DNA from 2 places in the Rossellomorea sp. FS2 genome. Region 1 is predicted to be linked to the other one. Evidence: riboswitches for the same ligand, from Rfam matches in the RefSeq annotation. Region 1 holds a riboswitch; the other holds the start of a gene.
The links. A riboswitch is a leader RNA that binds a small molecule or an ion and turns the genes downstream of it on or off. The one in region 1 is predicted to bind S-adenosylmethionine.

Region 1 (4,537 bases):
TTCTTTCCGGATTGCTTTCATCAAGGATAATGCCCCTATCGTCGCAATCATGACCGAAACGGGGATGATGATGGAATAAATGTCATAGTCGACCAAAAGCTTTACAAGGAAATACGAAATACTCAATGACACAAGTGGTGAGACGATCCAGATCTTCACGATCTTTTTCACGATATCGCTCTGGATGACTTCCCTCCCGTTCCTGGCGGTGCCAAGTCCGATAATGGAAGAAGACGTCACCTGGACCAGGGGTACGGGAAGCCCGAAGATCGAACTTGTGATCACCAGACCGGCCCCTACACTAGAAATGAGGATCCCCTCTGGCTTGGTGAACCGGGTGATCTTCTTGCCGTTCGTTTCCACTACTTTAGCACCTAATAAAAGTGCCCCTATTGCGACAAACGCTCCTCCCACCCAAACGGCCGGACCCGCTTTCAGCATGCCGGCCCCAACCAGGGGACCGACGGCATTGGCCACATTGTTCATGCCCGCAGAAAAGGCCTCCAGGAAGCCCGCGAGAATCAAAACGTACCCGATCCATGTATGATTGAATGTCCACCCCCGCTTTTCGAGCCCATATAGCCCTTTAGCAAGCAACCATGTAAGAATGAACGCCGTAAACGGGACAATCACCCAAAACAACATGATGGTCAGCAGGGATTTAATGAATAGAACCTGATACGCTACCCCTACTCCCACCACAGCCCCGACCGTCACCTCACTTGTCGAAAGCGGGATTCCCATCAGATTGGCAATGAAAAGGGAACAAGTAGCGGATAAAAGAATGATGATCACTAACTTGGACGTCAGGATGGTTGATGGAATGATTCCCGACCCGATGGTTTTGACTACCTCACCACCTCCGAGGACTGCACCGGCAAGGACCCCGATGGAGCAGATGACAAGGGCTACTTTCATTTTCTTGATGGCACCCGATCCGTAAGCCACCCCCATTGTGGCAGCCGCGCCGCTTGCCCCGATATTCATGGCAAAGAATAAACTGATGATGATGGCGATGATTTCCAGCATGTCTACCCTCCTAGTGTAGCCCGCATTCCGTCTTGCCTTTGCCTGTCCATCTGCCTGATCTCAAATCATTCATATCATAAGCAGGGGATGTACAATGGGAGCACCCGATGCTCGGGTAGCCTTGATCATGCAACACATTATATGGAAGGGAGTGTTTATGGACATATCTCCATACATCCTTCCATGTCCAATGGATCAACGGACAGATCTTGATGGAACTGAACTTGTCATCTTTATTGATGAACTGTGTATCCTTCCGCGTCGGGGACTGCTCGCGCCTGAGCCCTGAAATCCAGGCATCCCCGCCTGAAAGCACCTCCTTCAACGGATCGAGCTTCCTGATCTGACAGCACTGATTCGGCTGCTTTTCCCATAACCGATCCCCAAATTGTGCTGCTTGTTCCTCGAGGGATAGCGCAGGTTTTTTCATCTCAATCTGAAGGGAAGGATACTTTTCTTCCACTTTTTTGATTGTCTCGTACGTTTCCTTGAAGTGGACATCGGTATCCAGGAAGACGATGTTTGCACTGGGATTCACCTTAGAGATGAGATCGATCAGGACCATTCCCTCGATCCCGAAGCTGCACGCGTACATAATCCTGTCACCATAATGCCCATATGCCCATTCCAAGACGTTCAGGGCCCCTTTGTAGGTGGGATCAACCCCGAAGTCCTGATCATGTTCTTTCCAATTTTCGTATGTCAACACGTTGATCACCGCTTTCCTCATGCCCAAAAGAAAAAGACATTCATGCGCAGTCAAATAAAACCTGCGGATGAATGCCTCTAGTTTTTCTAGTCAGCATGATTATTTGATTCGTACTTTTTCATTCCGTTCTAATTGAATGACTTTACCGTTTTGCACCACGATCGTAATGGAACCGAAGTCCATGTTTTCAAGCATGGAATTGATCGTATCCATCCATCCCGCCGCATTTTCCTGCTTATCCTTCTTGTTCATCGACTTCCCCCCGTTTTCAACATCTGGGTCCATGGAAAAACAGCCCCCCATTTCGGAAAGCTGTTCAGGTATCGAACCTTATCTTCCAAAATGAGTCCCATTTTGCTGGAGTTAGCACCTTACATTATGTAGGTTGCCGGGTTTCATCGGGCCAGTTCCCTCCACCACTCTGGATAAGTTATATTCATTTGAATAACTAAAATAATAACAGATAATTGAGATAAGTCAATCCGACTTTTTTTATAGGAATAATGAATTTGAACTATTTTTCACAATCTCATTTCCTCCAGGCCCTTAACACAAGGTATTCAGAGAAATTCGATTCAACCACCATTTTTTATTTGTGGGCCTATCCGAATTCTTGATTCCATTCATCCAGACAATAGTAGGCTGTGTCCGCAAACAAAAAAATCGTGATCAGGCAGCCACGATTTTCATACTTGGATAATTGATTAGGAAACCGGCCCGCCGGAAATGTACAGGATCTGACCGTTCACGTATGATGAGCGTTCATCTGCAAAAAAGGCAACGGCGTTGGCGATATCTTCCGGCTGACCGCTTCGCCTGGCCGGTATTTGATTGATACTCATGCTGACCAATTCGTCAAACGGAACACCCATACGCTCGGCGGTCTGGCGCGTCATATCGGTCTCAATGAATCCTGGTGCCACGGCGTTTGCGGTGATCCCGTAAGGACCGAGCTCGATGGCAAGCGTCTTCGTCAACCCCTGAAGGCCGGCTTTGGCAGTGGAATAATTCGCCTGTCCACGGTTCCCCAATGCAGATGTGGAGGATACATTGATGATCCTCCCGTACTTTTGCTGCACCATGAAGGTTTGGACCTCCCTCGTCATGAGGAACGCTCCTTTCAGATGGACGTCCATGACCGTATCCCAATCCCCATCGGACATTTTATAAAGAAGATTGTCCCTGATCACGCCTGCATTGTTCACGAGGATGTCAATCCGTCCGAAGCGTCCAACAATTTCCGCCACGGCTCCCTTTACATCATCCGGTTCGGAAATATCCGTGACTCTCAGAAGTGGTTCACCCTTTCGTGCGTCTTCCCCCATCAATCGAAGGGCTGAGTCATTCGTGTCCAGTACTGCAACCTGATATCCTTCCTGTGCAAGCCTTTCCACAACAGCCTTTCCGATTCCTTTAGCTCCACCGGTGACGATGGCTACCCTTTTTATATTGGTCACGTTCTGCTCACTCCTTTTGTGAATGGTTGTTCATTCAGTGGGCTGCACCCGACTGCAACCACTCTACGTATCAATTCGGCATATTATGGAATGTTCCTGCATCTCCCTTATGGATGAGCGTATTTGTGTTGAGTGAGCGCCAGGATCACGTAATCATCTTTCACTGCGTATATACAGATACAACAGGATCCCGGACGGCCGTTGGGCTTTCCAGGATCATGTTGTCACACCAATAATTGAAACAGCGTCTTATCCTGATTGACACATTGATACGCAAATCCTTTTTGATTCATCCGGTCAAGTAGTCCGGGGTAATCTTCCCTATGCTTGAGTTCGATTCCAACGAGTGCGGGTCCGCTCTCTTTGTTGTTTTTCTTCGTATACTCAAAGCGGTTGATGTCGTCATGAGGTCCAAGCACCTCATCGAGGAATTCCCTGAGGGCTCCGGCCCTTTGGGGGAAATGAACGATGAAATAATGCTGCAATCCTTCAAAGATCATCGATCGTTCCTTGATTTCCTGCATTCTGCCGATGTCATTATTGCCGCCGCTCACGACACATACCACGTTTTTCCCCTTGATCTGATCGGCATACTGATCGAGGGCTGCGAGAGAGAGCGAACCAGTAGGCTCTGCAACGATCGCATTGCGATTATAGAGTTCGAGGAGGGTGGAACATACCTTGCCTTCAGGCACCACAAGCAGATCATCTAATACCTCCCGGCAGATCCTGTAGGTGATTTCACCTACATTCTTAACTGCGGCACCGTCTACAAAGGGATCGATATCCGAAAGGGTGACATGCTTGCCCTGGGTCAGGCACTCGTTCATGGCGGCAGCTCCCGATGGTTCAGCACCGATCACCAACGTATCGGGCGAAACACTCTTCAAGAACGTCCCCATTCCCGCAGCCAACCCGCCTCCACCGACCGGAACGAACAGGTAATCGATCTGTTCGCTGCAATCATTGAGGATTTCTACTGCCACTGTCCCTTGGCCAGCAATCACATCTTCATTGTCATAGGGATGAATGAACGTCCGATTTTCTTGTTCGCTGCATAGAATGGCTTTTTCATAAGCATCATCGAATGTATCACCTGTCAAGACCACTTCCACATGTTCTCCGCCGAAGAACTTCACTTGATCCACTTTTTGCTTAGGGGTCGTGGTCGGCATGAAGATCTTTCCGTGGCTTCGTAATAGGTGACAGGAATGGGCGACTCCCTGGGCATGGTTTCCGGCGCTCGCACAGGCAATCCCGTTTTGAAGTTCCTCTTCAGACAGTTTTTTGATGCGATTATAGGCACCACGGATTTTGAATGATCGCACGACTTGAAGATCTT
Region 2 (4,537 bases), on a different contig from region 1:
CCATTTTCTACCGACTTTTAAACTTTTTCTATCAACTTTAAGAAATTTATTATCAACTTTCGAGATTTTACTTCCAACTTTTTTTGGACAGATTTTTTTATTTTCAACTCTAGCTTTTTACATTCAACTCTGGAACGTTACTCCCGACTCTCGACGTTTATTACCAACTCCCGCGCCTGCCCCCTGTCCAACACACCACAAACCGCCACCCATCTTCCAAACAAAAAAAGCCCCGGCCGCTTCATAAAAAAATGAAGCACCGGAACCGTCACCATGCACCTATTCGATATACGTCACTCTGGCCACATACCCATCATCCACTTCTTCCGCCTTCAGCACCCAGTTGCTTGAGAGCAGCTTCTTCAGCTGAATCAGCTCTTCCACGCTGAGGTGCAGCCCTTCAATCCCGTTGTCCAAGTCGGTAAACGGCTTGCGGAATTTCATGCGAAGAAGGTTACGAAGGCCGTTGTAGGTGACGAATTTGATCTGGTAGCCATCATTCAGGATGCTTTCCAGCGCGTCCCGATCCTCGGCGAGTTTAAGCAAAGCATCGAAGTTCCCTTCTGGATCGGCTTCCAACAGTCGCGTTGTATCTCCACTTGCTGCGGCCGCAAGCAGTACCTCGTTGGTGATGCCTTTTTCGCGGAGCGATTCGATGGCGTAGGCGTCCATCATCGTGATTTTGTAGGTTGTCATCTATGTATCTCCTATTCTACTGTTAAGTTAAAAAACGTAGTGCTCGGCCAGTTTGATGAAGGCTTTGCCCGTGTGAACGAGTGCGCGTTCGTCGATGTCGAAGCGCGGGTGGTGATGGGAGTACTGGGTTGCCAGGTCATCCGTCCGGGATCCGACTCGGAAGAAGGTACCAGGCTTTTCCTGAAGGTAATAGGCGAAGTCTTCAGCGCCCATGGTCGGCTCTGACTCGGCCACAGGTCCAAGATCAGCGAAGAGGCGACGGGCAATTTCCGTTTCCTCCGGATGGTTATAGAGGGCCGGGTAGCCACGCAGATAGTCGATGCTGTGCGTCGCCTTGAATCCGGATGTGATGCCGGCGACAATCGAATGGATCTCTTCCTGGACCTGGTCGCGCACTTCGCCTTCGAACGTACGCACTGTGCCTTCGATGGTGACGTTGTCGGGGATGACGTTGAAGGCGGTGCCGGCTTTGAAGATGCCGATGGTGACGACGGCGGATTTCAGGGGATCGACCTTCCTGCTCACGATCTGCTGGAGGGCGTTGACGACGGTCGTGCCGATCACGAGTGGATCGATCGTCGTGTGCGGCCTTGCGCCGTGACCTCCGAGGCCATTGATGTGAATGGCGAACTTATCGACGGCTGCCATGCGGAAGCCTTCTCCGACGCCGTAAGACCCGAGTGGCAAATCCGATGCAAGATGGGCTCCGAATACGTGGTCCACTCCTTCAAGCACGCCTTCTTCAACCATGAATTTGGCTCCGCCCGGCGGGGTTTCTTCTGCCGGCTGGAAGAGGAAGATGAGTGTGCCGTTGAGGGCTTGTCCATATTGACTCAGCACCTTGGCAACAGACAACAGGGCGGACGTATGCCCGTCATGGCCACATGCGTGCATCACCCCGGGATTCTTGGATTTGTACGGTGCATCTTTTTCATCCGTGATCGGCAAGGCATCGAAGTCGGCCCGGAAGGCGATCGTCTTACCCGGCTTCGCCCCGCGGAGGGTACCGGTGATGCCGTTGCCGCCGATACCGGTCTTCACCTCAAGGCCGAACTCACGCAGCTTCCCTTCGATGAAGCGGGCGGTTTCGGTTTCCTGGAAGGATAGCTCCGGATTTTCGTGGAGATGCCTCCTCCAGCTTCGTGTTTCTTCAAAGTTTCCTTCAAGTTCTGTATACATCTCTTGTCTCGTCATGCTCTTCCTCCTTCTCTTCATAAAAAAAGACCTCTCCAAGAGGCCTCTTTCATCAGCCTCTTATCGTTCAGACGCACTGTCTGCTGGATTTGGCACCGTGGATCCGGTTGCCGAGGCTTCATGGGGCCAGTCCCTCCGCCTCTCTTCATAAGAGCATTGCACTATTCAGTTGAGTTCTTTCAGGACCCGGTCGATCGCATCCCTCAGCTTTGAAAGGGTCGGGTAGACTTCCAGTTTCATATAGAAGGTTTTTGAGAAGGTCTTCACATTGAAAAACAGGGTCCAGTAGGCCTCTTCCTCAAGTTCGGCTTTCTGCTTCTCAAGCATTTCCGGAAGTTTTTCCACCAGCGTTATGACTTCCCTCTCGTCCATCCCCTGCCAGATCATCTGGAGGATCGGGACGACGAGCCGTTCATCTTCATCATGGATATAGGCATGGTGTGACACCAACACCTTTTCCCATAGTGCTTTCAGCAGGACCGGGAACATATCCTGATCCACTTTCGGGTTCAGCACGAGCTCATCCACCATATCGGCTGCGTGGGCGACGCTGTGTGCCCATCCCTTTTCCTCGACGAAGCCGCGCACGTCCTGTTCCTGCTCCAGGTACTCCACCGTGATATCGGCTGCTTCCTGGATCTTATCCTCTGATAAGAAATCGGCCTCTTTGTCCCGTCCAAGGACGAGTGCCATGAGGAGGGTCGTGAAGGCGCGCGTGAAGACGGAATCCGTCCCTTCCTCACCGATCCCCTTCATAAGAAGATGATCCATGGAAAGGTCGAGGAGATCCTTCAGGACTTCGGTATGGAGTCTGTCTTCCTCAATGATCAATCGGTAAAAGGTGGTGTAAATCAATTTGTCTCGGAGTACGGGATCCGGTGTCCCGATATGCTCCACCATGGCCAGTAGTACGTCCAGTTGTTTCCCTTCTTCGACATCCCCTTGTTGCAGGAGTGACTTCAACTCCGCTTCAGGTAAGAAGGTTTGACCTGTTACATCGCTCATTCGATTCTCTTGCCCCTTTGTGATTGTATTGCAGTCGAAGGACTGTTCTCTCTCTACTTATCTTTCCATACAATACCCAGGACATGTTCCGTTGAAACTGTTCCGCGTCTGTATGTGCCATTACTATTATTCATCGGCTAATCATCACAGGTGTTTAGCAGAACGATGGAAAATTCACACAAATTCATTCACAGCATCCTCTTCCGACCAAACCTTGATTCCATTCCTTTTTAAAAGTGCGGTCGTAACACCTTCCCCCGGGATCTTCTCTCCGGAAAAATCCCCATTGTAGATCATGGAGCTGCCACAGGAAGGACTGTTTTCCTTCAAGACGATGTCCGTCGCCCCCATCTTCCGGCAGATGGCGAGGGTCTCGATTGCTCCGGCAATATAATGCTCCGTCACATCCGCTCCGGAACGGTCCACGACACGCGCCGTACCATCCAGTACGTCCTCACCAGTGCCACCTTGGATCTCGGCAGGCTCACGCGGGGTTTGGAATCCACCCAGAATCTCAGGGCAGACCGTGACGGCCTTACCCGACCTGACCATCTCTCCGATCACGTCTTCGAGGCAATCCGTTCCGTTGTACCGTACCTTCATGCCTGCGAGACATGCGCTTACCACCAGCATGCCTGAACGCCCCCTTATGAACAACTATTCAATTCTTATTATTTCAAATTTTCAACCTTTGTACAACAAAAATAAAACTTTTGCCAATATCAGTCATAATGTCTCATGATGGGTGCGGAATCGACATGCCCCTTCACTTGCTAAACCTTCCGACCCGCGTTATACTTGCACCTTTGATTCTTTAACGACAACTCAGAGGAGGATGACAATATGGAAAACTTTATGTACCATAATCCAACGAAACTGATCTTCGGGAAAGATCAGGTCAATGCATTGACGGACTTGATCCCCCAGTACGGAAAGAACGTCCTGCTTGTATACGGAGGCGGAAGCATCAAGCGCAACGGCCTGTATGATCAGGTGCTGGACATCTTGAAGAACCTTGACGTGAACGTTTCCGAGCTTGCAGGGGTCGAACCGAACCCGCGTCTATCCACGGTCAGGATAGGGATCGACATCTGCCGTGAGGACAACATCGACTTCATGCTCGCTGTCGGCGGAGGCAGCGTCATTGACTGCACGAAAGCCATCGCTGCGGGTGCAAAGTATGACGGCGACGTCTGGGACATCATCAATAAGCAGGTCATCGCTCAGGATGCCCTTCCGTTCGGGACCGTGCTGACCCTTGCCGCAACCGGATCTGAAATGAACCCGGACTCTGTCATCACAAACTGGGAGACGAACGAGAAGTATGTATGGGGCAGCCCTGTCGTGACTCACCCTGCCTTCTCCATCCTTGATCCGGTCAATACGATGTCGGTTCCACGCGACCAGACGATCTATGGCATGGTGGACATGATGAGCCACGTGTTCGAACAGTACTTCCACAATGTAGCGAACACGCCGCTCCAGGACAATCTATGCTATTCGGTCCTTCAGACTGTGATCGAAACAGCGCCGAAACTCCTTGACGACCTCGAGAGCTACGAGAACCGCGAAACGATCCTGTACTCAGGTACCATCGCCCTGAACGGTACCCTTCAAATGGGCTACTTCGGCGACTGGGCGT

Region 2: linked by a shared signal. The riboswitch ahead of ACNA6I_RS14800 (M20 metallopeptidase family protein) and the one ahead of ACNA6I_RS05225 (DUF2292 domain-containing protein) in region 1 are both predicted to bind S-adenosylmethionine.

Annotation. Positions count from the first base shown of each region.
Region 1 is NZ_JBLRVS010000001.1:973,294-977,830, reverse strand. It holds gene ACNA6I_RS05235 (inorganic phosphate transporter) at 1-1,026, opposite strand, end outside; gene ACNA6I_RS05230 (phosphoadenylyl-sulfate reductase) at 1,040-1,738, opposite strand; gene ACNA6I_RS05225 (DUF2292 domain-containing protein) at 1,838-1,951, opposite strand; SAM riboswitch class I at 2,066-2,170, opposite strand; gene fabG (3-oxoacyl-ACP reductase FabG) at 2,443-3,195, opposite strand; gene ilvA (threonine ammonia-lyase IlvA) at 3,420-4,537, opposite strand, start outside.
Region 2 is NZ_JBLRVS010000004.1:731,128-735,664, forward strand. It holds gene ACNA6I_RS14795 (hypothetical protein) at 280-696, opposite strand; gene ACNA6I_RS14800 (M20 metallopeptidase family protein) at 724-1,890, opposite strand; SAM riboswitch class I at 1,948-2,044, opposite strand; gene ACNA6I_RS14805 (DUF2785 domain-containing protein) at 2,056-2,895, opposite strand; gene ACNA6I_RS14810 (DUF523 domain-containing protein) at 3,070-3,528, opposite strand; gene ACNA6I_RS14815 (iron-containing alcohol dehydrogenase) at 3,739-4,537, shown strand, end outside.